2 regions of the Streptomyces sp. NPDC087845 genome follow, and region 2 is predicted to be linked to the other one. Evidence: predicted binding sites of a transcription regulator. Region 2 holds the regulator's gene; the other holds the start of a gene.
The links. Region 2 encodes HspR, which represses chaperone genes until heat shock. Its sites were predicted from a motif close to TTGAGNNNNNNNNNCTCAA; they were not measured.
Positions count from the first base shown of each region.

Region 1: lon (endopeptidase La) is a predicted target of HspR. The motif match lies at 1,904-1,922, and genes of this name have one in related genera.

Region 1 is NZ_JBIUVC010000021.1:31,712-47,506, forward strand. It holds gene lon (endopeptidase La) at 1-1,881, opposite strand, end outside; gene ACIOMQ_RS35465 (nucleotidyltransferase) at 2,122-2,976, shown strand; gene ACIOMQ_RS35470 (rhomboid-like protein) at 2,903-3,739, opposite strand; gene ACIOMQ_RS35475 (spermidine synthase) at 4,189-4,881, shown strand; gene ACIOMQ_RS35480 (response regulator transcription factor) at 5,105-5,842, shown strand; gene ACIOMQ_RS35485 (ATP-binding protein) at 5,839-6,915, shown strand; gene ACIOMQ_RS35490 (multifunctional oxoglutarate decarboxylase/oxoglutarate dehydrogenase thiamine pyrophosphate-binding subunit/dihydrolipoyllysine-residue succinyltransferase subunit) at 7,173-11,003, shown strand; gene fxsT (FxSxx-COOH system tetratricopeptide repeat protein) at 11,088-14,081, opposite strand; gene ACIOMQ_RS35500 (aKG-HExxH-type peptide beta-hydroxylase) at 14,161-15,576, opposite strand; gene ACIOMQ_RS35505 (FxsB family cyclophane-forming radical SAM/SPASM peptide maturase) at 15,573-15,795, opposite strand, start outside.
Region 2 is NZ_JBIUVC010000002.1:195,747-211,541, reverse strand. It holds gene ACIOMQ_RS06490 (hypothetical protein) at 1-314, opposite strand, end outside; gene ACIOMQ_RS06485 (Yip1 family protein) at 412-1,377, opposite strand; gene ACIOMQ_RS06480 ((Fe-S)-binding protein) at 1,614-3,881, opposite strand; gene ACIOMQ_RS06475 (sugar transferase) at 3,984-4,814, opposite strand; gene dnaK (molecular chaperone DnaK) at 5,117-6,970, shown strand; gene grpE (nucleotide exchange factor GrpE) at 6,967-7,617, shown strand; gene dnaJ (molecular chaperone DnaJ) at 7,711-8,901, shown strand; gene ACIOMQ_RS06455 (heat shock protein transcriptional repressor HspR) at 8,903-9,349, shown strand; gene ACIOMQ_RS06450 (JmjC domain-containing protein) at 9,624-10,820, opposite strand; gene ACIOMQ_RS06445 (hypothetical protein) at 10,912-11,085, opposite strand; gene ACIOMQ_RS06440 (helix-turn-helix transcriptional regulator) at 11,214-12,212, opposite strand; gene ACIOMQ_RS06435 (hypothetical protein) at 12,323-12,658, shown strand; gene ACIOMQ_RS06430 ((2Fe-2S)-binding protein) at 12,655-12,975, shown strand; gene ACIOMQ_RS06425 (TIGR03618 family F420-dependent PPOX class oxidoreductase) at 13,148-13,552, opposite strand; gene clpB (ATP-dependent chaperone ClpB) at 13,788-15,795, shown strand, end outside.

The DNA.
Region 1 (15,795 bases), on a different contig from region 2:
GCCGGCGCCGGTCACCGCGAGTCCGGTGGCCACGCCCGGCACCGCGGTGCGGCGCTCGGCCGGGTCCTGGGCGGACTCGGGGACGTGGTGCGGCCGTCCGATCAGACCGCGCAGATCCGCCTCGGTGACCGTGAACGGAAGCTCCCTGGCGCCCAGTTCGTGCTGGGCGGCGACCTTGCGGAGCAGCCGGGCGACGGCCCGCTCCAGATTCCGTACGCCCGCTTCACGGGTGTACTCCCCGGCCAGCTTGCGCAGCGCGGACTCGTCGAGCGCCACCTCGTCCTTCTCCAGACCGGCCCGCTCCAGCTGACGCGGAAGCAGGTGGTCACGTGCGATGACGACCTTCTCGTCCTCGGTGTAGCCGTCGAGCCTGACCAGCTCCATCCGGTCGAGCAAGGCCTCCGGGATGGCTTCGAGGACGTTGGCCGTCGCGAGGAAGACGACATCGCTGAGGTCGAGCTCGACCTCCAGGTAGTGGTCGCGGAAGGTGTGGTTCTGGGCCGGGTCGAGGACTTCGAGCAGGGCGGCCGCCGGGTCGCCCCGGAAGTCGGAGCCGACCTTGTCGATCTCGTCGAGCAGGACGACCGGGTTCATCGAACCGGCCTCCTTGACGGCCCGGACGATGCGTCCCGGCAGCGCACCGACGTAGGTGCGCCGGTGTCCGCGGATCTCCGCCTCGTCCCGCACACCGCCGAGCGCGACGCGGACGAACTTGCGGCCCATGGCGTGCGCGACGGACTCACCGAGCGAGGTCTTTCCCACGCCCGGAGGGCCCACCAGCGCCAGCACGGCACCGCCGCGCCGTCCGCCGACGACGCCGAGACCGCGCTCGGCACGCCGCTTGCGGACCGCCAGGTACTCGGTGATCCGCTCCTTCACGTCCTGCAGGCCCGCGTGCTCGGCGTCGAGGATCCGCTGGGCGCCGGGGATGTCGTACGCGTCCTCGGTCCGCTCCGTCCACGGCAGTTCGAGAACGGTGTCGAGCCAGGTCCTGATCCAGGAGCCCTCGGGGCTCTGGTCGGAGGAGCGCTCCAGCTTGTCGACCTCCTTGAGCGCGGCCTCGCGGACGTGCTCGGGAAGTCCGGCGGCCTCGACGCGCGCCCGGTAGTCGTCGGACTCGTCTGCGCCGGAACCAGGACCGCCGTTGAGATCGGCGAGCTCCTTGCGTACGGCGTCGAGCTGGCGCCGCAGCAGGAATTCACGCTGCTGCTTGTCGACGCCCTCCTGGACGTCCTTGGCGATGGACTCGGCGACGTCCTGTTCGGCGAGGTGTTCACCGAGCCACTGGATGGCGAGCTTCAGCCGGGCGACCGCGTCGACGGTCTCCAGGAGCTGCACCTTCTGGGCCGTGGTGAGGAAGGGCGAGTAACCGGAGTTGTCGGCGAGCGCGGAGATGTCCTCGATCTGCTGGACCCGGTCCACGACCTGCCAGGCGCCGCGCTTCTTCAGCCAGCTGGTGGCGAGAGCCTTGTACTCCTTGACCAGCTCGGCAGCGGCCCCGGGGAGCGGGTCGGGGACGGCCTCGTCGACCCGTGTCCCCTCCACCCAGAGCGCCCCGCCCGGTCCGCTGGTCCCGGCCCCGATCCGCACCCGGCCACGGCCGCGGATGAGCGCGCCCGGATCCCCGTCCGAAAGCCGTCCGACCTGCTCGACGGTGCCGATGACACCAGTGCCGGCGTACGTCCCGTCGACCCGCGGCACCAGAAGCACCTCGGGCTTGCCACCGCCCTCGCGGGCTGCGGCCTGTGCGGCCTCCACGGCGGCGCGTACATCGGTGTCGGACAGGTCCAGAGGCACCACCATGCCCGGCAGCACGACCTCGTCGTCGAGCGGCAGCACGGGCAGGGCGAGCGGAGTGACCGCATTGGAATCGATAGCCATGATCTCCCCTTCGGCAGTCAACTTGAGCTATGCAGACTCAATGCTTGTGAGCCGCCCCTTGTTCCCCAGGGCATGTTCGCTGTGAGCGATCGCCTGAGGCGTTCGCACGCCGGACGGCCGCGTCGGACCCCGCACACAGGCTGAACCCCACGCGCGCCCCCTTGATTCCGGACCGTCCGAGCCGCTCCCGTCCGCGAAAACCCATCGGCAACCGGCCGGAACACCGGGCAGAGTGCCGACATGAGCGAGAGTGCGAGTACGGGTACGGGTACGGGTACGAGCGACGACAGAGGGCTGAGCCCGGACGGAACGATCCGGCGGGAGGGCTCACTGAGCCGGGTGCCGGTGGTGTTCGCCCCCGTGGTGGAGGCGGCTCGCGCCCGGATCACCGAGGCGTTCGACGGCGCGCGGCTGCACAGCGCGTACATCTACGGGAGCATTCCGCGCGGCACGGCTGTTCCTGGTGTCTCCGATCTGGACCTGCTGCTCGCCCTGCGTGCCGAGCCCACCGAGGCCGACCGGGCGGCGGCCCGGACCATCGAGGCCGAGCTGGACAGCTCGTTCGGCCAGATCGACGGGGTCGGTGTCCTTCTCGCCGCCGCCGAGACCCTCACCAGCACATTCGAACGCAATGATCTCGGCTTCTTCCTCGCCTGCCTCTGCACCCCGCTGCTGGGCGAGGACCTCGCCGCGCGGCTGCCGCGCTACCGCCCCACGCCACTGCTCGCCCGCGAGACCAACGGGGACCTCCACCTCCTGCTCCCCCGCTGGCGGCGGCGGTCCGCCGAAGCCGCCACGGACGCCGAACGCCGTAGTCTCAGCCGCGGCGTCGCCCGCCGCCTCGTCCGGTCCGGCTTCACGCTGGTCATGCCGCAGTGGGGCGGCTGGACCAGCGACCTGACCGAGTCTGCCGAGGTGTTCGCCCGCTACTACCCGGACCTCCCGGAGCGGATCGAGCAGATGCGGACGGCCGCGCGCACGGGCCGCGCCCCGTCCGCCGACCCGGCCGTCCTCGCGACGCTCATCGACGATCTGGCGCCCTGGCTGGCAGCCGAGTATCTCGCCGTCCACGGCAAGAAGGCCCCGCGCCCCTGACCCCCGCGCCCCCCGCCGCACCGGCGCGGCGCAGCAACGGCCGGCAGGCCAGGCCCAGCAGCAGCGCCAGCGGGTGGCCCCAGGCGGCGAGGGGGTTGTCGAGGTCGAGCAGATCACGCAGCAGCATCGCGCCGACCGCGCCGAGCACCAGCCCCCGCGGCCACGGCGTGAGCAGCCCGGCGAGCGCACCCACGCTCGCCATCACCCCGAAGCTGATGCCGTAGTCGAGCTGGTGCAGTGAGGACTCCGGCAGACGACCGGCCGCCACGGACAGCCCGACCGGGATCTCCGTGGCGAGGGTCGCCACGACATGGCCGAACAGGAACACCCCGGCGGCGCGCCGTCCCCCGACGCGGCGTTCCAGCGCGGTCAGCACCAGAGCGAAGCCGAAGAGGTACGGGGAACCGAGCCCGCCGACGACCCACAGGGCACTGGCGACCAGGACCAGCAGCGGGGTTTCACGCAGATGCGCGACGTCCGTGCTCGATTCGCGCAGCACGGCGGAGACGGTGTCCGGATCGCCGTACTCCATGAAGAGGGACGTGGCGACGAGCACCAGTAGGTACCCGAAGGTGAACGGGGTACCGGTGGGTGTCGGCAGCAGCCGCAGGCACCGGCGGGCCCACCGGGCCGTACCGCCCGCCCGGGGCTCCCGGACAGGTGGAGAGGCGACGGCTTCCGTACGGCGCCGACGCGGAACGGCGTCGGGCAGCGGGGCCGCGGGCTCGTCTTCGCGAACCGCCCTGCCCCTGCCCCGACGCACCGCGCGAGGCCCCTTCCCTACAAGCCCGCGAAGCAACGTCCCGCCCTCCGTGATCATCTCCGTGCTGTCCATGGCCCGAGCGGCGTGCGAACCGGCCGCACGTCCTCTTATACGCACCGTGCCCGTGCGCCTTATACGCACCGTGCCCGTGCGCCGGATATACGCACCGCGCCCATGCGCCGCTTATACGCACCGCGCCTGTGCACCGGCCGTGCCCGATGGCCTGTACGCACCGCGCCTGCGCACCGGTCCTGCCCGACGGCCTGTACACCGGCCGTGCCCGACGGTGCCTTGTACGAATCCAGCAATCCACCGGTCTTCGGATGAATCCGGCAATCCGCTGGCCCCCGGACGCGCGGACCGGCCAGGATGGCGGGGACCGCGGCGGTCACCCGCGTCCGCCGCCCGCGTCCGTCCCTCACGTCCGCCATCGACCGGAGAGCCACGCCATGCCCGAGATCCACGGCCCCGACCCCCTCGCCCCCCTCACGCTCGACCGCCGGGAAGGCCCGTACGGCGAAGTCGTCCTCCGGGAGCGGGGGGACGACTTCGAGATCATCGCCAACGGATGCTTCCTCATGGACACCTCGGACGGGCGCTCCGAGCGGCTGCTGATCGACGCGGCGCTGGCCGCCCTGCCCGACGGCCGGATGTCACCGGCGGTGCTCATCGGAGGGCTCGGGGTCGGGTTCTCGCTCGTGCGGGCCGCCGCCGAGCCGCGGTGGGGGCGGATCGCCGTCGTCGAGCGGGAGCAGGCGATCGTGGACTGGCACCGGGCGGGGCCGCTGGCCCGGATCTCCGGCGCGGCGCTCGCCGATCCGCGGACCGAGATCCTGACGACGGATCTCGTCTCGTATCTGCGCACGACTACGGACCGTTACGACGCTCTGTGCCTGGACATCGACAACGGACCGGACTGGACCGTCACCGAGGACAACACGAGCCTGTACTCCCCTGCCGGTCTGGCGGACTGCCGGGAGCGGCTGACGCCGGGCGGCGTTCTCGCGGTCTGGTCCGCACAGCCGTCCGCGGATTTCGAACAGGCCCTGCGGAATGCCGGATTCAGCGGGGTACGGACGGAAGAGGTGCGTGTTGCCCGAGGTGTTCCCGACGTGGTGCATCTCGCACTTCGGACAGTCTGAGAGCCCTCGTCGGACATTCCTGGCCCCCGGACGCCCGGGGGCCAAGCGCCACAAGGCCGACACTCCGCCACTTCGTCGCGCCCCTGCCGTTACACCCTGCGTAGCCGAGAGCGGCCCGCTGCCTTTACGCTGCTGACCGGTGACGGGATCACCCATGAAATCCACAAGCGAAGACCGTGCGTCCGGGGGAATGACCCCCGTGAGAACGGGCAGGGGCGGGGCGATGGAACAGACACACACCACCCACAACGGTGTCGCGGCCACCCCGGGCGCGCAGCGCCGGGTGCTGGTGGTCGAGGACGACGCCACGATCGTCGATGCCATTTCCGCCCGGCTGCGGGCGGAGGGCTTCCTGGTGCAGACCGCACTCGACGGGCCCGCGGCCGTGGACGCGGCCGAGGCGTGGCAGCCCGATCTGATGGTGCTCGACATCATGCTTCCCGGCTTCGACGGCCTGGAGGTCTGCCGCCGCGTGCAGGCCCAGCGGCCGGTGCCGGTGCTCATGCTGACCGCCAGGGACGACGAGACCGACATGCTGGTCGGTCTCGGTGTCGGCGCCGACGACTACATGACCAAGCCGTTCTCGATGCGTGAGCTGGCGGCCCGGGTGCACGTACTGCTGCGCCGGGTGGAGCGGGCGGCGCTGGCCGCGGTCACTCCGCGCAGCGGCATTCTGCGCCTCGGCGAGCTGGAGATCGATCACGCGCAGCGCCGGGTCCGGGTGCGCGCCGATGACGTCCACCTCACGCCGACCGAGTTCGATCTCCTGGTCTGCCTGGCCAATACGCCGCGCGCGGTGCTCTCCCGGGAGCAGTTGCTGGCCGAGGTCTGGGACTGGGCGGACGCCTCCGGCACCCGTACCGTCGACAGCCACATCAAGGCGCTGCGCCGGAAGATCGGTGCGGAGCGGATCCGTACCGTGCACGGTGTCGGCTACGCCCTGGAGACCCCGGCCCCATGACCCGGCCCGGTTCCGGACTGCGCCCCTTTTCGGTCAAGGCCAAGCTGGGCACGCTCGTGGTGGTCTCGGTGTTCATCACCACCGGGCTGCTGATGGTGGCCCTGCGCACCCGGACGGAGCTGCGTTTCATCACGGTGTTCTCGGTGATCGCGACCCTGCTGATCACCCAGTTCGTGGCGCACGGCCTGACGGCGCCGCTGGACGAGATGACGACCGTGGCCCGGTCGATCTCGCACGGCGACTACACCAGACGGGTGAGTGGTGCCGACCGGCGCGACGAGCTCGGCGACCTGGCCCAGACGATCAACCTCATGGCGGACGATCTGGAGGCCGTGGACCGGCACCGCAAGGAGTTGGTGGCCAATGTGTCGCATGAGCTGCGGACCCCCATCGCGGCGCTGAGAGCCGTGCTGGAGAACGTCGTGGACGGGGTGTCCTCGGCCGATCCCGAGACCATGCGGACGGCGCTGAAGCAGACGGAGCGGCTCGGCAGACTGGTGGAGACGCTGCTGGACCTGTCCCGTCTGGACAGCGGGGTGGTCACGCTGAAGTCCCGCCGTTTCGAGGTGTGGCCGTATCTGTCGGGCGTACTGAAGGAGGCGAACCTCGCCGCCTCGCACCGCCGGCTGTCCTCCGGTTCGGGGAACCACACCCGTAAGGACGTACATCTGCATCTGGATGTGTCACCGCCCGAGCTGACCGCGCACGCGGACGCGGAGCGGCTGCACCAGGTGGTGGCCAATCTGGTCGACAACGCTGTCAAGCACAGCCCGCCGCACGGCCGGGTCACCGTCCTGGCGCGGCGCGGCGCCGGGCCGGAGTCGCTGGCGCTGGAGGTCCTGGACGAGGGGCCGGGCATTCCGGAGTCCGAGCGGCACCGGGTCTTCGAGCGTTTCAACCGCGGCGAGGTGCCGTCCCCGCACGGGCCGGGCAGCGACGGCGGTACGGGCCTGGGCCTGGCGATCGCGCGCTGGGCGGTGGATCTGCACGGCGGGCGCATCGGCGTGGCCGAATCTGCTCGCGGCTGCCGCATCCAGGTCACTCTTCCGGGGATTCCGCAACCGCGAGGTTGACATATGGTTCGAACCGGAAGGGCACGTTCTGCGTGTTCCTTTCAAGGGGTACGGTCCAAGGGGCCGTAGCTGCGGTCCCGCGTACCCGGAGCGAAGCGGAACCATGCTTGTTTCCCGCCAATTCCTGCGCCGAAACCCGCCTTCCGATGTGACTTGCACGACGAAGACCGGCCCGGCCTGCATGGAACGGCTGGGGAGGCGTAGCCTTGATTTCCGCTGTCCATCACCTTGTGAAGCGGAAGAGGGCGGTTGCCGCCGTGTCGTCTCAGTCCCCCAGTAACTCGAGCATCTCGACCGACCAAGCCAGCCCGGGTTCCGACCCGGCTGCGGCTTTCGGCCCCAATGAGTGGCTCGTCGACGAGATCTACCAGCAGTACCTCCAGGATCCCAATTCGGTCGATCGCGCCTGGTGGGACTTCTTCGCCGACTACAAGCCGGGTACGTCCGGCACGGCGGACAAGCCCGTTCCCGGCACCGCGGGGGCTGCGGTGACCCCGGCCCCGGCCGCCACCGCACCGGCCGCCACCGCACCGGTCACCACGCCCCAGGCCGCTCCGGCACAGGTCCCGGCTCCGGCCGCGCAGGCCCCCGCGCCCGCGGCTCCGGCGCCCGCACAGGCCGCCCCCGCCGCCGCTGCCCCGGCAGCCCCGGTGAAGGCCGCTCCGGCCGCCGAGGCCCCGGCCAAGCCCGCGGCGGCTCCGGCCACCGAGGCCCCGGCCGGCCCCGAGTACGTGACGCTGCGCGGCCCGTCGGCCGCCGTCGCGAAGAACATGAACGCCTCGCTGGAGCTGCCGACGGCCACGTCCGTGCGCGCCGTTCCGGTGAAGCTGCTCTTCGACAACCGCATCGTCATCAACAACCACCTCAAGCGCGCCCGGGGCGGGAAGATCTCCTTCACGCACCTCATCGGGTACGCGATGGTGCAGGCCCTCAAGGCCATGCCGGCGATGAACCACTCCTTCGCGCTGAAGGACGGCAAGCCGACCCTGGTCAAGCCGGAGCACGTCAACCTCGGTCTGGCCATCGACCTGGTGAAGCCGAACGGCGACCGCCAGCTGGTCGTCGCGGCCATCAAGAAGGCCGAGACGCTGAACTTCTTCGAGTTCTGGCAGGCCTACGAGGACATCGTCCGCCGCGCCCGCAACGGCAAGCTCGGCATGGACGACTTCACCGGAGTCACCGCCTCGCTGACCAACCCCGGCGGCATCGGCACCGTGCACTCGGTGCCCCGCCTGATGCCCGGTCAGGGCCTCATCATGGGCGTCGGCGCGATGGACTACCCGGCCGAGTTCCAGGGCACCTCCCAGGACACCCTGAACAAGCTGGGCATCTCCAAGGTCATGACGCTGACCTCGACGTACGACCACCGGGTCATCCAGGGGGCCGCCTCCGGCGAGTTCCTGCGGATCGTCGCCCAGCTCCTGCTCGGCGAGAACGAGTTCTACGACGAGATCTTCAAGTCGCTGCGCATCCCGTACGAGCCGGTCCGCTGGCTGACGGACATCGACGCCTCGCACGACAACGACGTGACCAAGGCCGCGCGGGTCTTCGAGCTGATCCACTCCTACCGGGTCCGCGGCCATGTCATGGCCGACACCGACCCGCTGGAGTACCGCCAGCGCAAGCACCCCGACCTGGACATCACCGAGCACGGCCTCACCCTGTGGGACCTGGAGCGGGACTTCGCGGTCGGCGGTTTCGCCGGCAAGTCGATGATGAAGCTCCGCGACATCCTCGGTGTGCTGCGCGAGTCGTACTGCCGCACCACCGGCATCGAGTTCATGCACATCCAGGACCCGAAGCAGCGCAAGTGGATCCAGGACCGGGTGGAGCGCACGCGCACCCAGCAGCCCGAGCGCGAGGAGCAGCTGCGGATCCTGCGCCGGCTCAACGCCGCCGAGGCGTTCGAGACGTTCCTGCAGACCAAGTACGTCGGCCAGAAGCGGTTCTCGCTGGAGGGCGGCGAGTCCGTCATCCCGCTGCTCGACGCGGTCATCGACTCCGCCGCCGAGGCCCGCCTCGACGAGGTCGTCATCGGCATGGCCCACCGCGGCAGGCTGAACGTGCTGGCGAACATCGTCGGCAAGTCCTACGCGCAGATCTTCCGCGAGTTCGAGGGCAACCTCGACCCCCGGTCGATGCACGGCTCCGGCGACGTGAAGTACCACCTGGGCGCCGAGGGCACCTTCACCGGTCTGGACGGCGAGCAGATCAAGGTCTCGCTGGCCGCCAACCCCTCGCACCTGGAGGCGGTCGACCCGGTCCTGGAGGGCATCGCCCGCGCCAAGCAGGACCTCGTCAACAAGGGCGGCACGGACTTCACGGTCCTGCCCGTCGCGCTCCACGGCGACGCGGCCTTCGCGGGCCAGGGCGTCGTCGCCGAGACGCTCAACATGTCGCAGCTGCGCGGCTACCGCACCGGCGGCACCGTGCACGTGGTGATCAACAACCAGGTCGGCTTCACCGCCGCCCCGGAGTCCTCGCGCTCCTCGATGTACGCCACCGACGTGGCGCGCATGATCGAGGCGCCGATCATCCACGTCAACGGCGACGACCCCGAGGCCGTCGTCCGGGTCGCGCGCCTCGCCTTCGAGTTCCGGCAGGCGTTCAACAAGGACGTCGTGATCGACCTCATCTGCTACCGCCGCCGCGGTCACAACGAGGGCGACAACCCGGAGTTCACCAACCCGCAGATGTACACCCTGATCGACAAGAAGCGCTCGGTGCGCAAGCTCTACACCGAGTCCCTCATCGGTCGCGGCGACATCACGCTCGAAGAGGCCGAGCAGGCGCTCCAGGACTTCCAGGGCCAGCTGGAGAAGGTGTTCGCGGAGGTCCGCGAGGCCACCTCGCTGCCGGCTCCGACGCACACCCCCGAGGTCCAGCCCGAGTTCCCGGTCGCCGTGACCACCGCGGTCTCCCAGGAGGTCGTGAAGGTCATCGCGGAGTCCCAGGTCAACATCCCCGACCGGATCACCGTCCACCCCCGTCTGATGCCGCAGATGCAGCGTCGCGCGGCCTCGGTGGAGAACGGCACGATCGACTGGGGCATGGGCGAGACCCTGGCCATCGGTTCGCTGCTGATGGAGGGCACCCCGGTCCGGCTCGCCGGCCAGGACACCCGCCGCGGCACCTTCGGCCAGCGGCACGCGGTCCTCGTCGACCAGGTGACCGGCGAGGACTACACCCCGCTGCTCTACCTCGCCGACGACCAGGCCCGTTACAACGTCTACGACTCGCTGCTCAGCGAGTACGCGGCGATGGGCTTCGAGTACGGCTACTCGCTGGCCCGTCCGGAGTCGCTGGTCATCTGGGAGGCCCAGTTCGGTGACTTCGTCAACGGCGCGCAGACCGTCGTCGACGAGTTCATCTCCTCGGCCGAGCAGAAGTGGGGCCAGACCTCCGGCGTCACGCTGCTGCTGCCGCACGGCTACGAGGGCCAGGGCCCGGACCACTCGTCCGCCCGCCCGGAGCGTTTCCTCACGCTGTGCGCGCAGAACAACATGACGGTCGCCATGCCGACCCTGCCGTCGAACTACTTCCACCTCCTGCGGTGGCAGGTGCACAACCCGCACCACAAGCCGCTGATCGTCTTCACCCCGAAGTCGATGCTCCGCCTCAAGGCGGCCGCGTCGAAGGTGGAGGAGTTCACCACCGGCGGCTTCCGTCCGGTGATCGGCGACGACTCGGTGAACGCGAACGACGTCCGCAAGGTCGTCTTCTGCGCGGGCAAGGTCTACTACGACCTGGAGGCCGAGCGTACGAAGCGCGGCGCCACGGACACGGCGATCATCCGGCTGGAGCGCCTGTACCCGCTGCCGGGTGCGGAGCTCCAGGCCGAGATCGCCAAGTACCCGAACGCCGAGAAGTACCTCTGGACCCAGGAGGAGCCGGCCAACCAGGGCGCCTGGCCGTTCATCGCCCTGAACCTGATCGACCACCTGGACCTGGCCGTCGGCGCCGACGTCCCGCACGGTGAGCGCCTGCGCCGCATCTCGCGGCCGCACAGCTCGTCCCCGGCGGTCGGCTCGGCCAAGCGCCACCAGGCCGAGCAGGCACAGCTGGTCGCCGAGGTCTTCGACGCCTGACCGGCCGCTGTACGAACCAGGGGCCCGGTCCCGCGACTCGATCGCGGGGCCGGGCCCTTCGGCGTGCGTACGGGACGGGCCCGTTCAGATGATCGAGGGCTCGAAGTCCCAGTACGGTCGGTTCCGGGAGCGGGCCGAGACCGTGTGGACGTGCTGGGCGCCCAGGGTCGCCACCAGGTCCCCCAGCGCCTCGCTCTCGACCTTCTCCGCCCGCTGCCGGTCGCGGATGCCGCGCAGGTCCGCGGCGTGGGCGATCCGGGCGGAGAGGGTCAGCGGATGGGTCCGGCCGAGTACCTCGATGGCCCGGTTGATCACCGAGTCCGTCAGGGCGGCCGCGGATTCCGGGTCGCCCACCAGGTTGCGCAGCGCCGAGGCGTTGACCGCGCAGCCGAGGGTCCAGGGATGGTTCTCGCCCACGGCCTCCGCCATGTCGGCGAGCGCCTGCTCCAGGAGCGCGTGCGCCTGGTCCCGCTCCCCCACGTTCCGGAGGATCAAGGCATGGTTGGCCCGGGTCCCCGCCACGTAGGGGTGCGTCTCGCCGAGCATCTCCGTATAGCCCCGGACGACCTTCTCGCTTATGTCCCTGGCCCGGTCGATGTCGGCGTGCTCACGGGCGAAGCAGCTCTGGCTGGCCGCGAACATCATGGTCAGGGGGTCACCCTCGCCGAGCACGCGTTCGCATCGCTCCAGGACCCGGGTGAACAGCTCCGCGGCCCTGGGGCGTTCCCCCGAACGGTAGTGGCACAGCGCGAGGTTGTGTTCCGCTCGCAGGGTCTGCGGGTTGTCGGGCCCCAGAACCAGCCGGTGCACCCGGGCGCTCTGTGTCTGGAGCGACAGGGCGTCGCTGTACCGGCCGAGCAGGCGCAGGTCGGTGGCGTAGTTGATCTCGGAGTACAGGGTCCAGGTATGACGCGGGCGCAACAGCTGCCGCCGGGCCTCCAGGGTCAGCCGGTTGAGCTCCAGGGAGTCTTCGTACCTGCCGAGCAGCCGCAGTGAGATGGCCAGGTTGTTCTGCGCGCTGAGCGTGCGCGAGTCCTGGTCGCCCAGCAGTTCGCGGTAGGCGGCGAGGATCCAGCCGGACATCTCCAGCGCCTCGCCGTACCGGCCGAGGCCCCGCAGGTCGGCGGCGAGGCCGCCAGCGGCGCGCAGGTGTTCCAGGTCCTGGGGGCCGCGTTCGGTGCGCAGGTGGTCGACGGCGGCCCGCTCGATGGCCTCCGTACCGGCGTAGTCGCCCACGGCCCGCAGCACGTTGGCGTAGTTGTAGCTGAGGTCCCAGACCCTGGGGTGGTCCTCGCCGAGGAGCCGCCGCCAGGCCTTCATGGCGCGTTCGCCCAGTTTGATGCCGGCCCGGTACTCGCCGGAGAGGTACATGTAGCGCAGGCAGTTGAGCACCAGGGTCTGCACCGCCGGGTCGGTGCTGTTGAGCACGTCGGCCCACTTCAGGTGCGGGGTGATCTCGGCGTAGGCGGGCCACAGACGGGTGTCGGTGGGGCGGCCGGGGTCCGCGGCGGCGAGGGCGCGGCGGACCACGTCGATGAACTCCTGGCGGTCCTGGTCCGGCATGTCCTTGCCGATGATCTGGTGGACCATGCGGTGCATGTAGAGCGATTCGCCGGACGACGCCTCGTCGGCCACCGATTCGTGGGACTCCAGGCGGACCACGGAGTACTGGCGGAGCTGGCCGATCGCCTTGTTCCACAGCAGCGGGTCGTTCATCAGGCCGGAGACCTGTTCCGGCAGCTCTCCGGGGGGCATTTCCTTCAGCAGCCGCACGGGGATGGAGCCGGGCGCGAAGAAGCTGCACAGGCGCAGCAGGTCGACGGACTCGGGAACGGTGTCCTTGAGCTTGTTCAGCAGTATCGACCAGGCGGTCTGGAAGGCGAGCGGGAAGTCCGCGGAGACCTTGACGACGTCCTGGTCGATGCCGCCTTCGAGGAGTTCGATGTACTCGTCGACCGACATGTCGGAGTCGTTGAGCCAGCCGGCGGTCTGGTCGAGGAGGAGCGGGAGGTCTTCGAGGGCGTCGGCGAGCTGGTCGGCCTCGGCCGGGGTCAGGCGCGGCGCGCGGCGCCGGATGAAGGCGACCGACTCGTCGCGGTCGTAGACGGGGATCTCGACGAGGTTGCTGTTGTGTTCGCTCCACTCCGGATTGCGGGAGGTGATCAGGACGTGGCCGGGGCCGGTGGGCACCAGGTCCCAGATGTGTTCGGGCTCGTCGGCCCCGTCGAGGACGAGGAGCCAGTGGGAGTGCGGTTCGCCGCGGCGCAGCGCGTCCCGTACCGCGCGCAGCCGCTCGCCGTACTCGGCACCGGTCGACAGCCCCAGTTCGGGGGCGAGTTCGGCGAGTTTCTGGCGGTAGAGGGCGCGGCGGTCGGCGGGCACCCACCACACGACGTCGTACTCGGAGCCGAAGCGGTAGACGTACTCCGCGGCCAGCTGGGTCTTGCCGACGCCGGACATGCCGTGCAGCGTCACGACGCCGGCGCCGGGGCCGGCGTCCTGGAGGGCCTGGTACGCCTTGGTGAGCAGTTCCTCACGGCCGGTGAACCGGGTGTTGCGCCGCGGCACCCCGCCCCACACCTCGGGGGTGTCGGCCGGATACCGGGGGCCGGGCCGGGCCTCGACGGACTCCGGCAGCGGGTCGGCGGGCAGGCCCAGGCGGACGAGGAGCCGCCGCTCGGCCTCGTCGGCGCCGACGTTCGTCAGGTCGGCGGCGCCGAAGACCGAGGTGGCGCCGGGCAGCGCGGACGTGGTGACGCAGACGGCGGCGAAACGGTCCGGGTCGGGGGCGACGACCTCGCGCAGCGCCCTGTTCCACTCGTCGTGGCTGCGGGGGCCGAGCTGGAAGTACCAGTCGCTGAGGAGTACCAGGACGCGGCCGCGCGACAGCGTCAGATCCCGCAGCGACTCCTCCAGCGGGACCTCCACCGGGGGGTCCCACCGCTGCTGGACGACTGTCACCCCGCGCCGCTCCAGGCGGTCTCCGATCCACGCCGACCACGCGCGGTTGAAACCGGCGAAACTGATGGTGACGGTCTGCGCCCCGGTTGCTCCAACTTGCTTACGCGTTCCGGGCATTCAGCCGTCTCCCTGCCTCGATGCGACCTTGTCAACATACACCGGAGCATGGTCGCTCCGGCCGGTGTCACGGGTCCACTCACTGCGTTCGCGGGCCGTTCCTCTGCTGCCATATCACCTTGGCGGTGGCCACGTACGCCTGCGCGCGCGCGAGGTGACCCGTGGGGGGCGGACAATCGTCCAGACGGTGGTAGAGCGTGATCATCTCGTTGACCAGGACCCGGCCTTCGCGGGTCAGTGCCGCCGACCCGGCCAGCACGGGCAGGACGGCTCCGACCTGTTCGCGGCAGCGGGCGTGCTCGGCCCAGGCGAGGTCGCGGTGGGTGACGCGCCGCGCGCCGCGCGCGAACCGCTGCCAGTAGTCGGCGAGCGCGAGGTGCGAGTAGGCGCCCTGGAGGAGGCCGTCGAAGGGTCTGGGGTCGGATCGCCAGGGGGCGAAGTGGCGTGGTGTCGCGTCCTCGTGGTGCAGCGGTACGAGGGCGGCGAGTGCGGCCAGTTTGGTGTGCTGGAGTTCGTGGACCAGTGTGGAGGCGAAGTAGGCGGGGGTGGCCGGCTTGCTGCTGAGGACGGCACCGAACGCCTCGCGCCTGGTGCCGCTGCAGTGGGCCGCGCCCTCTCCGGCGGGCCCGGAGCCGGGCGGCGGGCCGAGCGGCACCAGGCAGCGCAGCAGCACGGCCGCTTCGGTGAGGCGGTGCTCGCCGCCGACGCGGAGCAGGGGCGCCACTCCGGCCCAGGACTCGGCCCAGGCCTTGCGTTCGTGGTCGTCGATGTGGGTGGCGGCGCTCAGTCCGTGGCGTCGCAGCCCGATGCCGTCGGTGCGGTACGGGTCGACGTCGTCCAGGGGCACGGGTCCGAGGCCGGACCGCAGGGCGGGCAGGGCGAACACCGGCAGCCAGCGCGGATCGGCCGAACCGGTCGTTCCGTCCGGTTGCGCGCGCAGGGTGAGGAGCAGCCCTCCGCCTGCCTCGCGGACCGTCAGTTCGCCGTCCTCGAAGGCGATGCCGAGCGGGCCGGATTCCGTGCGCAGGGCGCCCAGGGTGGGCAGGGACAGCACCCCGTCGTGTGCGGTGAGCCGGGTCGTGAACGTGATTCCCGCACGGATCGCGGCCGCGGCGGCCAGCGCGCTCAAGTGGTCCAGGTCGGCGCGGAGTCCGGGGCCGGGACCGGCGGCGGAGAGGCCGCGCAGGCAGCGCTGTGCCCAGGGGCCGGTGAGGGGGTGGAACAGGACCGTGCGCACGGCGCTCCGGTCGGTGCGCTCGGCCGTCTCCAGCAGCGCCCAGTCCTGCCGCAGCCGGTCGAGTGCCGGGGGCGGGCAGAGGGCTGCGGGGGCCGCCTCGGCCGCATCCAGCAGGGCCCGCAGGAGGAGGAGCCGGCGGGTGTCCTGATCGCGTACGAGGACGCCGAGGGTGCCGGTGTCGCCCTCGGTGCGGCCGAGTCGGCGCAGCATGTGGTCCGGGAGCCGGGGTATCGGTGGGGGGACGGGTGCGGGGCTCATCGGTGTGCTCCTGCGGTTGCGTCGGACAGCCGGGCCGCGATGTGGCGGATAAGCCGTTCGAGATCGGCGCAGTAGACGGACGGGTTGGTGAAGCCGTTGTCTGCGCGGTAGCGGTGTGCGTAGTGCCCGCCGCCGCAGACGGTCAGCAGCGGGCAGGCGCGGCAGGCGGCGGCGAGCGCGTCGGCGCCTGCCTGGCGGGCGGCGACGCCGGGGTGGCAC
Region 2 (15,795 bases):
CACTGCGGTTTGTCATGTGGCGTCGGCCAGGCCGCCATGGCGTGGAAGCCGATGCCGGTGGGCGAACCCTGTTCCGGGTAGACCACCGACCTGCCCGTGTTGTCCTTCAGCCAGAGATGGACGTCCACCGGTCCGGGGCCGGACGTGGTGCGCCATTCGGCGATCACGTAAAGGCGGTCGTCCTCGACACGGCCGCAGGCGCGGACCTCGACGCGAGGGACCTTCGTCGTGTTCCAGCGCCCGCAGTTCTCCTGTGCCGGATTGGGCGGCAGGCCGGGCCCCAGGACCACGACCGTGGCCAACGACCAGGTCACACCAGGACGAAAAGGGACAGCAGGAAGACGAAAGTGGAGGGGCTCCGACGCGATCGCGTCGGAGCCCCTCCACTTTCTTCCCGGACGACCGGATCCGTCAGATCGTGCCCAGCTTGATGATCGAGAGCAGGGCGATCAGCTGGATCGCGGATGCGCCCAGCGCCTTCGGCCACGGCAGGTCGTGCGACTTGCTCACCATCGAGGTGAAGAGCGCGGCTGAGGCCAGCCAGGTGATCCAGCCGAGGATCTGGACCAGGGAGTTCTCGCCGCCGAGGAAGAGCGCGAATATCAGGCGGGGGGCGTCCGTGATCGACATGATCAGCATGGAGAGGCCCACGGTCGGCTGCCAGGAGCCGTCGCCCCCGAGCTGGCGGGCGAGGGTGTGCGTGACCGCGCCCAGGACCAGGCCGCCGATGACGAAGCCGATGCCCGTGATGACGACGTAGGGGACCACCGTGGAGATCGTCGCGTGGATCGCGTCGTCCCGGGCCTGGTCGAAGCCGAAGAGGGCCAGCAGGCCGTACAGGAACGTGACGATGAGCGCCGGGCCCCAGACCGGGTAGTCGCGCATCTGCCAGAACGTCGGTCCCGGGCGCAGCACGATGCCGGTGAGCAGGTCCTTCCACGGCAGCCGCGGGCCGGCCGGCTGGGCGGGAGCCTGGCCGGCGCGGTAGGTGTTGCCGTCGCCGTACGGGTCCTCGCCGATGCTGAACGCCTGGGTGTGTCCCGGGGAGTTGGCGTACGGGTCGCCCTGCTGGGGGGATCCGTGGGGGTGGTGGGGCTGCTGGTACGGGTCGCCGAAGTACTCCGGTTCGCCGTGGTTGCCACCGCCCTGGCCGGCGGCGTTGTAGCCGTTGCCGCCGTAGCCGCCGCCGTTGCCGTAGCCGGCGTTCGGCCCGCCGTTGCTGTACGGGGGCGGGGCGCCGTTGCCTCCCGTCGGTGGCCATGGCTGCTGCCCGTACGGCGGTGGTGCCTGTGTGCCGTACGGCTGCTGCCGCGGTTGTTGCTGCGCCTGCTGCGGGGTGCGGTTGTCCCGGCCGCGTCCGATCCTGAATCCAGCCACGTCATCGAACGTACCTGGTCCGCTCGGGTGCGGTGAGAGGGCCTGGGAAACCTGCCCGCCATTGCGGCCGAGCTGTGACATCCCCTAGGGGAATCCCGGGGGTACCTCCGGGGGAATCCTGGGGGCCCCGGAGGGTTGGCCCGAGGGGCGGGGCACGGGACCTGTGCGGGAAAGCAGCAGCGGCCGGTCCTGCCCCCGAGGCAGGTCCGGCCGCTGCTGTCGCACGGCAGCCCGAGCTACTTCACCGGCTCCGGCTCCGGTGCGTCCGCCGACTCCGTCTCACCGGCCGGGTCGGCCGGGGTCTTCACGGAGTCCAGCAGCAGCTGCGACACGTCGACCACCTGGACCGACTCCTTCGCCTTGCCGTCGTTCTTCTTGCCGTTGACCGAGTCGGTCAGCATGACCAGGCAGAACGGGCAGGCGGTGGAGACGATGTCGGGGTTCAGCGACAGAGCCTCGTCGACGCGCTCGTTGTTGATGCGCTTGCCGATCCGCTCCTCCATCCACATCCGGGCACCACCGGCACCGCAGCAGAAGCCGCGCTCCTTGTGGCGGTGCATCTCCTCGTTCCTGAGGCCCGGGACCTTCGCGATGATCTCGCGCGGCGGGGTGTAGATCTTGTTGTGACGGCCCAGGTAGCACGGGTCGTGGTACGTGATCAGGCCCTCGACCGGCGTCACCGGGATCAGCCGGCCCTCGTCGATGAGGTGCTGGAGCAGCTGGGTGTGGTGGATGACCTCGTACTCGCCGCCGAGCTGCGGGTACTCGTTGGCGATGGTGTTGAAGCAGTGCGGGCAGGTCGCGACGATCTTCTTCGCGGCCTTCGCCTTCTTCGTCGAGTCGTCCTCGTCGTCCTCGCCGAACGCCATGTTCAGCATGGCCACGTTCTCCTGGCCGAGCTGCTGGAACAGCGGCTCGTTGCCCAGGCGGCGGGCCGAGTCACCCGTGCACTTCTCGTCGCCGCCCATGATCGCGAACTTGACGCCCGCGATGTGGAGGAGTTCCGCGAAGGCCTTGGTGGTCTTCTTGGCACGGTCTTCGAGCGCGCCCGCGCAGCCGACCCAGTACAGGTAGTCGACCTCGGACAGGTCCTCGACGTCCTTGCCGACGATCGGGACCTCGAAGTCGACCTCCTTGGTCCACTCGACGCGCTGCTTCTTGGCGAGCCCCCAGGGGTTGCCCTTCTTCTCCAGGTTCTTGAGCATCGTGCCCGCCTCGGACGGGAACGCGGACTCGATCATCACCTGGTAGCGGCGCATGTCGACGATGTGGTCGATGTGCTCGATGTCGACCGGGCACTGCTCCACGCACGCACCGCAGGTGGTGCAGGACCACAGCACGTCCGGGTCGATGACGCCGTTCTCCTCGACCGTGCCGATCAGCGGGCGCTCGGCCTCCGCGAGAGCCGCCGCCGGGACGTCCTTCAGCTGCTCCTCGGACGCCTTCTCGTTGCCCTCCATGTCCTTGCCGCCGCCGGCCAGCAGATAGGGGGCCTTGGCGTGCGCGTGGTCGCGCAGGGACATGATCAGGAGCTTCGGGGAGAGCGGCTTGCCCGTGTTCCAGGCCGGGCACTGCGACTGGCAGCGACCGCACTCCGTGCACGTGGAGAAGTCGAGGATGCCCTTCCAGGAGAACTGCTCGACCTGGGAGACCCCGAAGACGTCGTCCTCGCCCGGGTCCTCGAAGTCGATCTCCTTGCCGCCGGACGTCATGGGCTGGAGCGCACCGAGCGCCGACTCCCCGTCCGCGTTCCGCTTGAACCAGATGTTCGGGAAGCCGAGGAAGCGGTGCCAGGCGACACCCATGTTGGTGTTGAGCGAGACCGTGATCATCCAGATCAGCGAGGTGCCGATCTTGATCATCGCGGTGAAGTAGATGAGGTTCTGCAGCGTGCCGAGCGCGAGGCCCTTGAAGGCGAGGACCAGGGGGTACGAGATGAAGTACGACGCCTCGTAGCCCTCCACGTGGTGGATCGCGCCCTCCAGGCCGCGCAGGGTCAGGATCGCCAGGCCGATGACGAGGATGACGTACTCGACGAAGTACGCCTGCCAGGCCTTGGAGCCCGCGAAGCGGGACTTGCGGCCGGCCCGCGAGGGCAGGTTCAGCAGCCGGATGGCGATCAGCACGAGGATGCCGACCGTCGTCATCAGACCGATGAACTCGGTGTACATCTCGAACGGCGGCCAGTCGCCGATGATCGGCAGGACCCAGTCGGCCTTGAAGAGCTGTCCGTACGCCTGGAGCAGCGTCGGCGGCAGCGTCAGGAAGCCGATGGCGACGAACCAGTGCGCGAAGCCGACGATCCCCCACCGGTTCATCCGGGTGTGGCCGAGGAATTCCTTGACCAGGGTGATCGTGCGCTGCTTCGGGTTGTCGGTGCGGCTGCCCGCCGGGACCGGCTGTCCGAGCGTGACGAACCGGTAGATCTGCGCGACGGCTCGGGCGATGAGCGCAACGCCGACGACAGTCAGCACCAGCGACACGATGATCGCGGCGAGTTGCATGTGGGGGCTCCTCGGGCCTGCGAGGGTGGGATCCAGCGTCTACAAGCGAATACTGGCAATTACTAAGCAGTAACTTAATCAGTCTGTGCTGACACTATCCACTTATTCCGCCGCGCTGTAGCCGCACCGGCGGTGATCTGTGTCGCTCAGGTGTGCCTTGCCGCGCCGGGTGAGTCCGCGGACCGCCCGGCGCAGCGGAGCGTGCACGGCTCGCACCAGGATGGCCAGGTCGAGTCCCACCCAGTGGTGCTCGGCGTAGTGCTGGTCGAGCAGGGCGGGTTCGTCCCACGGCATTCCGGAGCGGGAGCGAACCTGTGCCAGGCCGGTGAGGCCCGGCTTCAGGTCCTGTCGCCAGTGTCTCGCGCCGGGGGGCGCGGCGGATGCGGGGGTCCCCGCGGTCCGTGCCCGGTGGTCGTCCGGTGCCAGGGGCTCCGGCCCGACCAGCGAGAGGTCTCCCCGTACGACGTGCGGCAGCCGGGAGAGCAGATCCAGCCGCAGCCGCCGGGTGCGCAGTGAGCGCAGCACGAAGGGGCGGCCGCCCAGGCCGACCCGGGGCGACCGGGTCAGTACGCCGCCCGGGAGCCGTCGCGCCGCGAGGGCGAGGGCGCCCGCGGCGAGCAGGGGGGCGGCCAGGGTCAGCAGGATCGAGCCGAGGGCCAGATCCAGTACGCGCTTGGCCGACGGCCTCTCCCGTCGTCGCGCCCACTGCCATGTCCACTGCCCTGCCCACCGTGCCCCTTGCCGGGCCCGTTGCCAGGTCCGCCGAGAGGCCGACGGCCACTGCGGCGTCCGCCGCCGTTGCCGTTGCCGCGCCCATCGCTGCGCGGGCCGCCACTGCCGCCGCGGTGCCCACGGGCCCTGCCCCTGCCCCCGCCCTTGTCCTCGCCGCCCCGGTCGCTGCGCCTGCCTCTGTCTCTGTTTCTGCCTCTGCATCGTTCGCACCTGCCTGGGGTCGAGCGGATCGAGCGGGTCGAGCCGGGTTGAGCCGGCTTGAGCGGGCCGGCTGTCGGTTTTGCGTGACTCGCGGCAGTTTGTGACAGAACGATCCCATGGCGCGATGATGGGTGGGGGCTGCGCGGCCCGCAGGGCGGGCGGGTGTCGTTCGTGCTCTTCCGCTCCGCGCGAGGTGCGTGCACGATACTTGAGTCGAGTCGACTCAAGTCTGTTGACACTGGGACGGGTGTCATGCATCCTTGAGTCAGTTGCACTCAAGTAGTCAAGCTGGAGGAATTGAAATGGCACGTGCGGTCGGCATCGACCTGGGCACGACTAACTCCGTCGTCAGCGTTCTCGAAGGCGGCGAGCCCACCGTCATCACCAACGCAGAGGGCGCCAGGACCACGCCGTCCGTCGTCGCCTTCGCGAAGAACGGCGAGGTGCTGGTCGGCGAGGTCGCCAAGCGCCAGGCAGTGACCAACGTCGACAGGACCATCCGCTCCGTCAAGCGCCACATGGGCACTGACTGGAAGATCGACCTGGACGGCAAGAGCTTCAACCCGCAGCAGATGAGCGCCTTCATCCTGCAGAAGCTGAAGCGGGACGCCGAGTCGTACCTGGGCGAGAAGGTGACCGACGCGGTCATCACCGTCCCCGCGTACTTCAACGACTCCGAGCGTCAGGCGACGAAGGAGGCCGGCGAGATCGCGGGCCTGAACGTCCTGCGTATCGTCAATGAGCCGACGGCCGCCGCGCTGGCGTACGGGCTCGACAAGGACGACCAGACGATCCTCGTCTTCGACCTCGGTGGCGGCACGTTCGACGTGTCGCTGCTGGAGATCGGTGACGGCGTCGTCGAGGTGAAGGCCACCAACGGTGACAACCACCTCGGTGGTGACGACTGGGACCAGCGCGTCGTCGACTACCTGGTGAAGCAGTTCGCCAACGGGCACGGTGTGGACCTGTCCAAGGACAAGATGGCTCTCCAGCGTCTGCGCGAGGCCGCGGAGAAGGCGAAGATCGAGCTCTCGTCCTCGACCGAGACCACGATCAACCTGCCCTACATCACGGCGTCCGCCGAGGGCCCGCTGCACCTGGACGAGAAGCTCACGCGCTCGCAGTTCCAGCAGCTCACCGCTGATCTCCTGGACCGCTGCAAGAGCCCGTTCCACAACGTCATCAAGGACGCGGGCATCCAGCTCTCCGAGATCGACCACGTCGTTCTCGTCGGTGGCTCCACCCGTATGCCGGCCGTCGCCGAGCTCGTCAAGGAGCTGACCGGTGGCCAGGAGGCCAACAAGGGTGTGAACCCGGACGAGGTCGTCGCCATCGGCGCCTCGCTCCAGGCCGGTGTCCTCAAGGGCGAGGTCAAGGACGTCCTGCTGCTCGACGTCACCCCGCTGTCCCTCGGTATCGAGACCAAGGGCGGCATCATGACGAAGCTCATCGAGCGCAACACCACAATCCCGACCAAGCGCTCCGAGATCTTCACGACGGCCGAGGACAACCAGCCGTCCGTGCAGATCCAGGTCTACCAGGGCGAGCGCGAGATCGCGGCGTACAACAAGAAGCTCGGCATGTTCGAGCTGACCGGCCTGCCGCCGGCCCCGCGCGGCGTCCCGCAGATCGAGGTCGCCTTCGACATCGACGCGAACGGCATCATGCACGTCGCCGCCAAGGACCTCGGCACCGGCAAGGAGCAGAAGATGACCGTCACCGGCGGCTCCTCGCTGCCGAAGGACGAGGTCAACCGGATGCGTGAGGAGGCCGAGCAGTACGCGGAGGAGGACCACCGCCGCCGCGAGGCCGCCGAGTCCCGCAACCAGGGCGAGCAGCTCGTCTACCAGACGGAGAAGTTCCTCAAGGACAACGAGGACAAGGTCCCCGCTGACGTGAAGACGGAGGTGGAGACCGCGCTCACCGAGCTGAAGGAGAAGCTCAAGGGCGAGGACAGCGCCGAGATCCGTACCGCCACCGAGAAGGTCGCGGCCGTCTCCCAGAAGCTGGGCCAGGCGATGTACGCCAACGCCCAGGCCGACGGCGGCCCGCAGGGTGACCCGCAGCCGGGCGCCCAGCAGGCCAAGGCCGACGACGACGTCGTCGACGCCGAGATCGTGGACGACGAGAAGGACGCGAAGGGCGGTGCGGTGTGACCGAGGAGACTCCGGGCTTCGAGGAGAAGCCCGACGTCCCCTCCGGCGCCACCCCCGACGGAGCCGAGCCGAAGGACGCCCCTTCCTCTCCGGAGGAGGAGGCGTCCCCGGCCGGGGACGCAGCACAGACAGTCGGTCTGACGGCCCAGCTGGACCAGGTCCGCACCGCGCTCAATGAGCGCACGGGCGACCTCCAGCGGCTCCAGGCCGAGTACCAGAACTACCGCCGCCGCGTCGAGCGGGACCGGGCCACGGTCAAGGAGATCGCAGTCGCGGGTCTCCTGTCCGAGCTCCTGCCCGTGCTCGACGACGTCGGCCGGGCCCGGGAACACGGCGAGCTCGTGGGCGGGTTCAAGTCGGTGGCCGAATCACTGGAGACGGTCGTCGCCAAGCTGGGCCTGCAGCAGTTCGGCAAGGAGGGCGAGCCCTTCGACCCGACGATCCACGAAGCCCTGATGCACTCGTACGCGCCGGACGTCACCGAGACGACCTGCGTGGCGATCCTGCAGCCGGGGTATCGGATCGGCGAGCGCACCATCCGCCCCGCGCGGGTGGCGGTGGCCGAACCCCAGCCGGGTGCGACACCGGCCGCGGCCAAGGAAGAGAAGGCAACCGACGAGGAGAGCGGTGGCACCGAGGAGGTCTGACATCCCGTCTGACCACCTCGCGGCCCACCGCCCGGCCATGCGACCGGCCAACGGGCCCGTCGCATGGCCGATCGTCCGGAAGGAGGGACGTCGATGAGCACGAAGGACTTCGTCGAGAAGGACTACTACAAGGTCCTCGGCGTCCCCAAGGACGCCACCGACGCCGAGATCAAGAAGGCGTACCGGAAGCTCGCCCGCGAGTTCCACCCGGACGCCAACAAGGGCGACGACAAGGCGGAGGAGCGCTTCAAGGAGATCTCCGAGGCGAATGACGTCCTCGGCGACACCAAGAAGCGCAAGGAGTACGACGAGGCGCGCGCCCTCTTCGGGAACGGCGGCTTCAGGGCCGGCCCCGGCGGCGCCGGAGGCAACTTCAACTTCGACCTGGGCGACCTCTTCGGAGGCACCCAGGGCGGGGGCGCGGGCGGCGGACCCGGCGGTTTCGGCGGCGCCGGTGGCGGACTGGGCGATGTCTTCGGCGGCCTGTTCAACCGGGGCGGTACGGGGACGCGGGTGCAGCCGCGCCGCGGCCAGGACATCGAGTCCGAGGTGACGCTCAGCTTCACCGAGGCGGTCGAGGGGGCCACGGTCCCGTTGCGGATGTCCAGCCAGGCGCCCTGCAAGGCGTGCTCCGGCACCGGTGACAAGAACGGCACCCCCAGGGTCTGCCCGACCTGTCTCGGCACCGGCCAGGTGTCGCGCGGCACCGGCGGCGGCTTCTCGCTCACCGATCCCTGCGTGGACTGCAAGGGCCGGGGCCTCATCGCCCAGGACCCCTGCGACGTCTGCAAGGGCAGCGGACGGGCGAAGTCCTCCCGGACCATGCAGGTCAGGATTCCGGCGGGCGTCTCGGACAGCCAGCGGATCCGGCTGCGCGGCAAGGGCGGTCCGGGCGAGCGCGGTGGACCGGCCGGCGATCTGTACGTCGTGGTCCATGTCGACGCCCACCCGGTGTTCGGCCGCAAGGGCGACAACCTCACGGTCACCGTGCCCGTCGACTTCACGGAGGCGGCGCTCGGCGGCGAGGTGAAGGTGCCCACGCTCGGCGGCCCGCCGGTCACCCTGAAACTGCCGGCCGGGACTCCCAACGGGCGCACGATGCGCGCCCGGGGCAAGGGCGCCGTACGCAAGGACGGCACCCGGGGCGACCTGCTGGTCACCGTCGAGGTGACGGTGCCCGGCGAGCTCACCACCGAGGCCAGGGAAGCACTGGAGGCCTACCGGAAGGCGACTGCGGGCCGTGACCCGCGGGCGGAGCTCTTCCAGGCAGCGAAGGGAGCTTGAGGTGGACGGCCGACGACGCAATCCGTACGAACTGACCGATGAATCGCCGGTGTACGTGATCTCGATCGCGGCCCAGCTCTCGGGCCTCCATCCGCAGACACTGCGCCAGTACGACCGCCTGGGCCTGGTCTCTCCCGACCGCACGGCCGGGCGCGGCAGACGCTACTCGGCCCGCGACATCGAGCTGCTGCGCACCGTGCAGCAGCTGTCGCAGGACGAGGGCATCAACCTCGCCGGCATCAAGCGCATCATCGAGCTGGAGAACCAGGTCGCGGCCCTCCAGCAGCGCGTCGCCGAGCTCTCGTCGTCCCTCGACGGCGCGGCGGCGGCGATGCAGCAGCGCGAGGCCCAGGTGCACGCCTCGTACCGGCGCGATCTGGTGCCGTACCAGGACGTGCAGCAGACCAGCGCGTTGGTGGTCTGGCGGCCGAAGCGGCCGAAGGACTGAGCGGGTTCGCACCCGCACGACGAGCGAGGCCCGTCACCCGTTCCTCACCGGGGTGGCGGGCCTCGCCCGTGGCCGCACGCCATGTACGTCGTCCTGGACCGGGAACGGCGGCATCCGTCCGCAGGCGTGGCCTGCTGCTGCGACGGGGACGGCTGCGACTGGTGTGACGGGCCGGGAACGGCTGTGGGCTGGTGTGACGGACGGGGAACGGTCGCGACGGGGACGGCCACCGGGTCGGTGTCCCCTGGTTCTTCTTCCGGTGCGATCCGCCCGGTCAGGGGGCCGCGTCCGCCACGAGACCGGAGTAGCCCGAGGACAGCTCGGGTGTGAGGGGTGCGCACCATTCGTGCTGCGTCAGGATCTCGGCCAGTGGGTACACCTCGTCCCCCACCGTGCCGGCCGCCCGGTCCAGATGCACCGGCCGCCCGCTCAACAGGAGACGCAGGGCAGGCAGGGCCCGGGCCTTGAACGTGAGCTTCTTCCCCGAGGAGAGCACCTCGACCGTCTGGCCCAGATCACGGAACCGGGGACGGAACTCGCTGATGCAGACGACGGAGGCAAGGTGCCCGAACGTCTCCAGGAAGGGGACGTGCCGGGGCGGGGCGACGTCCTGCTCCCGCGTCACCAGAAAGTCTGCGGGAGTGCGGGACCCGATGAGCCGGACGGCCGCCTCGACGAGTTCCTGGTGCTGTTCCGAGCCGGCCGCGTTGTCCAGATCGCGACGGAAGAGCTCGTTCTCACGGGACCGGTCGGCGAGCCAGGACAGCCAGTCCGCCCCGGTCCGCGTGGTGAACCCGAGCGTCATGTGCAGGCTGTGCCCCGAGCCGCGACCGCTTCGGCCGGCCCGGTGCCAATGACCGCGCGGGATGTGCATGACGTCGCCGGGGTTCATGGTGCCGGTCCAGAGCGTTTCCTCGCTGGGGTCGTTGTTCCGGGCGGTGTCGCGGTGGAGCGGCGCGACGCGCGACGTGCCCCGTACCTCCCAGTCCTTCTCGCCCGAGAGCTGGACGGCGAGGACATCGTGGTCGTCCCAGTGCAGGCCGAAGCCGTCGGCGCCGTTCGTGGTGAGGTAGATGTTGACCGTGACCCGTTCGCCCGACCACCACTGGATGGCCCGGCAGGCCACTTCGAGCGTGGGGTCGAAGACGTTCGCACGGTCCAGCACCATCGTCACCCCCTCGCGCAGGAGGTTCCCGAGGTGGCGCATGTTCACCAGGCCGGCCTGGCCCGCACCGCCCGTGTCCTGGCCCAGGTACGCGCCGGGGTGCAGTTCCCGGCCGTCCTGGAAGCAGCGTATCTGCGGACTTCCCAGCCGCCTGCGCATCGCCAGGTCCAGGAGCCGGGCGGGAGTCAGCATGCGCGTGACCAGACCCGGGTCGCGGAGGCTGCCCCGGGCGAACCCGGTGCCGAGACGACGCGGGCCGTCCCACCCCAGTGCCTCTTCGATACCGGCGACCAGTCCGTGGTCCACTGCCCCTCCTGATGCGGAAACCCTGGTGGCGCCGAGGGGCCGCGCGACCTTGCGACGACGCGGCCCCGTTGCCGTCCTGCGGAGCCGGCTCTCAGACGCGGTGCGGCGCGTCGGTCGCGACGTTCGGCCAGGCGATGTCCCAGGCGATGTCGCCTGCTGCGGCGCTGAGCGGGTCGGCACCGTCGGAGCGGTCGTGCATGCTCCCCAGCACCTCCACCGACACGAGGAGGTCATCGCTGCTGAGGGTGCTCTGTGTGGCGCTCATGTGTATCGCTCCGTCCGATCAGAGGTTCGATGCCGAGTGAACAGTGCCATCGAAGCACGTTCACCGGCGGTTGGGATCATCGGCAGAGTGAAAAATCCGGTTCAACGGCGAATTCCCATGACTTGGCGTCAGAGTGTGTCGCGATCGGCGCCCTGGTCCAGGATTCCTGACTGTGCGATGAGGTAACCGAGTTGGGCGCGGCTGCCGCTGCCGAGCGCGGCATTCAGTTTGGCGATGTGCGCGCGGCAGGTGCGTACGTTCATACCGAGCCGGCGGGCGATGGAGTCGTCGACGTTTCCTTCGACGAGGAGCTGGGCGATGGAGCGCTGTACTCCGCTGATGCCCTTGGGCGTCTGTTCGTACCTGATCTCTTCGAGGAACGGCTCCGCGCGGGTCCACAGCTGCTCGAAGACCTTCACCAGGTACTCGACCAGCCCGGGGTGGCGTAGTTCCAGGGCGACTTGGCGGTCGTCCTGGGCCGGGATGAAGGCGACGGTCCGGTCGAAGATGATGAGGCGTTCGATGAGCTCTTCGAGGGTCCGGATCTCGACCTTGCCTTCGGGCAGACGCTCCGCGTAGGCAAGGGTTCCAGGGCTGTGCCGGGCCGTGTGCTGGTAGAGCGTGCGGATGCTGACGCCGCGGTCCACCACCGAGAGGCCCCGTTCCAGGGCCTCGCTGAGGCGGTCCTCGCTCCGCCCGCCTCCGGGCTGGACGGTGAGGACTTCGGTACGGCACTCGGCCGTGGCGAGATCGAGCGCCGCGTTGATCCGGTTGACTCCCTCCAGCACGGTGATGGCGTGGGTCGTCGGCGGGTCCTGGGCGCTGATGTCCATGAACGGTTCGAAGGATTCGGCCAGTTCGACGGAGTGCCGCCGGCGTTCCTGGATCTCGCGCTCTATGGGGTGAAGGCGCTGAGCCAGGGCGGCGGACGGTGGGACCGGACGGAGCCAGTCGGAGTCGTCGGGGTCCGGGTGCAGGAGGGTGAAGTCCATCAGGCAGGGCGCCGAGTCCACTTCACTGCGGGCGATGCGTCCGGAGCGAAGTGCGCTGGCATAGAGGCGTTTTCCGGCGTCACAGAGCTCGGTGATCCCATGAGGATGCGCCTGTTTTGTGTCTCTTGTGGTCATACCTCCACCCCCCAGGTTCCTGAACATGCAGGAACATGATGCATTGACTCGGTGGTGTTCGCCTGCCCAGGTAAGACATCGTCTTAGGTGCGGGGGAGAAGAATCCACAAGTGAGGACGAAGCTGACTATGTATAAGCGAGTGCTTCGCTCGGTGCTTGCCGCCTCGTTCGTCGCGGCTTTGGGCCTTGGAGCGGTGGGCGCCGGCGACATTGCCTGGAACGCCGAGGCGGCATCCGTGCCGGGTGACATCGCGTGGAGCGTTGAGGCGGCGCCCGCGTCGGACGACATCGCCTGGGTCGCGCCGGCCTCCGCGTCGGACGACATCGCCTGGGTCGCGCCGGGCGACATTGCCTGGGTCGTGCCGGGCGACATCGCGTGGAACGTCGAGGCGGCGGCCGCGCCCGGTGACATCGCCTGGTCCGAGCCGACCCAGCTGAGCGCATGACCATCCCGCCGGACGACCGAACCTTCCGGCGAGAGATGGCCACGGCCTACCGATCAGGCTGGCATTTCATCGATCTCGTCACGGCCATCCCCCGTTGTGGCGACTCGTTGATGGTCACTCTGTTCGGCGACCCCATCGTTGTCGCACGGGAAGAAGACGACGAAGTACGTGCCTACCGTTGCCTCCGCAAGCCGCGGGGAGCACCGCAGCCCGTCCGCTGCGCGATTCGGTACGACATGATTTTCGTCAACCTCGACCGGCGGGACCACCAGCTGTTCGAGCCAGAGACTATTTCCGCCACCCCCCGCAGTGCCTGAGCGATCCCCCGTCGTTACATGTCGCTCAGTCACTCCCCCACACAACGGCGCCATCGTGACCTGAACACGATGGCGCCGTTGTGCTGCCCGGGGCGGAGTCCGCGGTTTCCCGCCCGCCCGGCCCGCCCCGCTCGGCCCGGCCCGGTTCCCCTCACGCCCCGCCGGGTTCCCCTCACGCCCTGCCGAGCGCCCGGTCCAGGGCGATCTCGATGACGACGCGGTCCGGGTTGGGCCCCGGCGTGCGCGCGTAGCGTTCCTCGTAGCGGCGTACCGCGTCGGCGACCGCCTCCGCCTCCGCGCTTACCGTCGCGCGGCCCTCCAGGGTCGCCCAGCGGCGCCGGTCGACCTGGCAGACCGCGACCCGTGCGCCGTCCGGGCCCGCGGCCAGGACGTTGGCGACCTTCCGGCTGTTCTTGTTGGCGATGACGCGGGCGAGCCCGGCCCCGGGGTCGTACGTCACGCCCACCGGCACCACGTGCGGTGTGCCGTCGGCGCGGGGGGTGGTCAGTGTGCACAGGTGGTGCTCGCGCCAGAACGCGAGGTACTCGGGGCTCGGATTCGTTATGTCGGCTGCCATGGGGGACAGCGTAGGCAGTGCGGGCCCGCACATCGTCCTGCGGTGGCGGAGGTCCTCTCCGGCCGGTTGACTCGGAATCCGACCCGGTCCCGGTCCCGGTCCCGGAACTGGAGCGGGACTCGGACCCGGAAGAAAAGTGCCCCGTGGGGTTGAGTGGAATAGACTCAACTTTGTACACGTTGACTCAGTCAGTGTTGTGGAGAGAGCCAGCCATCGCAAGGAGGAGAAAGCGCACGTGGACGCCGAGCTGACCAACAAGAGCCGGGATGCCATCAACGCGGCCACCAGCAGGGCCGTGAAGGACGGACACCCCGATCTGACCCCCGGGCACCTGCTGCTCGCGCTGCTCGCGGGCGAGGACAACGAGAACATCATCGACCTGCTCGCCGCCGTCGAGGCCGACCAGGTCGCCGTACGCACCGAGACGGAGCGGCTCCTGGGCGCGGAGCCCAGCGTGACCGGGTCGACCGTCGCCCCTCCGCAGCCCAACCGCGAGCTGCTCGCCGTCATCGCGGATGCCGCGCAGCGCGCGAAGGAGCTGGGCGACGACTACCTCTCCACCGAACACCTGCTGATCGGCATCGCGGCCGAGGGCGGCCGCGCCGGTGAGATCCTGAGCGGTCAGGGGGCCAGTGCGAAGAGGCTGCTGGACGCATTCGAGAAGAGCAGGGGAGGGCGCCGGGTGACCACACCCGACCCGGAGGGCCAGTACAAGGCCCTGGAGAAGTTCGGTACGGACTTCACGGCCGCCGCGAGGGAAGGCAAGCTCGACCCGGTCATCGGACGCGACCAGGAGATCCGGCGCGTCGTCCAGGTCCTGTCGCGGCGTACGAAGAACAACCCCGTACTCATCGGTGAGCCCGGCGTCGGCAAGACCGCCGTGGTCGAGGGCCTCGCCCAGCGCATCGTCAAGGGCGACGTCCCCGAGTCCCTGCGGAACAAGCGCCTCGTCTCGCTCGACCTCGGCGCGATGGTCGCGGGCGCGAAGTACCGCGGCGAGTTCGAGGAGCGGCTGAAGACCGTCCTCTCCGAGATCAAGGAGAGCGACGGGCAGATCATCACCTTCATCGACGAGCTGCACACCGTCGTCGGCGCGGGCGCCGGCGGCGACTCCGCCATGGACGCCGGCAACATGCTCAAGCCGATGCTGGCCCGCGGCGAGCTCCGCATGGTCGGCGCGACCACGCTCGACGAGTACCGCGAGCGGATCGAGAAGGACCCCGCCCTGGAACGCCGCTTCCAGCAGGTGCTGGTGGCGGAGCCGAGCGTCGAGGACACCATCGCGATCCTGCGCGGTCTCAAGGGCCGCTACGAGGCCCATCACAAGGTCTCCATCGCGGACTCCGCGCTGGTGGCGGCCGCGACCCTGTCCGACCGCTACATCACCTCGCGCTTCCTCCCCGACAAGGCCATCGACCTGGTCGACGAGTCGGCGTCCCGGCTGCGCATGGAGATCGACTCCTCGCCCGTCGAGATCGACGAGCTCCAGCGCGCCGTCGACCGCCTCCACATGGAGGAGCTGGCCCTCAAGAACGAGACCGACCCCGGCTCCAGGCAGCGCCTGGAGAAGCTCCGGCGCGACCTCGCCGACAAGGAGGAGGAGCTGCGCGGACTCACCGCCCGCTGGGAGAAGGAGAAGCAGGGCCTCAACCGCGTCGGTGAGCTGAAGGAGCGCCTCGACGAACTGCACGGCCAGGCCGAACGCGCCCAGCGCGACGGCGACTTCGACACCGCCTCCAAGCTGCTGTACGGGGAGATCCCCGGCCTGGAGCGGGAGCTCGCGGAGGCGACCGAGGCCGAGCAGGAGGCCGCCAAGGACACGATGGTGAAGGAGGAGGTCGGCCCGGACGACATCGCCGACGTCGTCGGCTCCTGGACCGGCATCCCGGCCGGACGTCTGCTGGAGGGCGAGACCCAGAAGCTGCTCCGCATGGAGGACGAGCTGGGCAAGCGCCTCATCGGGCAGACCGAGGCCGTGCGCGCGGTCTCGGACGCGGTGCGCCGCACCCGCGCCGGCATCGCCGACCCCGACCGGCCCACCGGCTCGTTCCTCTTCCTCGGACCGACCGGTGTCGGCAAGACGGAGCTCGCGAAGGCGCTCGCCGACTTCCTGTTCGACGACGAGCGGGCCATGGTCCGCATCGACATGAGCGAGTACGGCGAGAAGCACAGCGTGGCGCGGCTGGTCGGCGCCCCGCCCGGATACGTCGGCTACGAGGAGGGCGGCCAGCTCACGGAGGCGG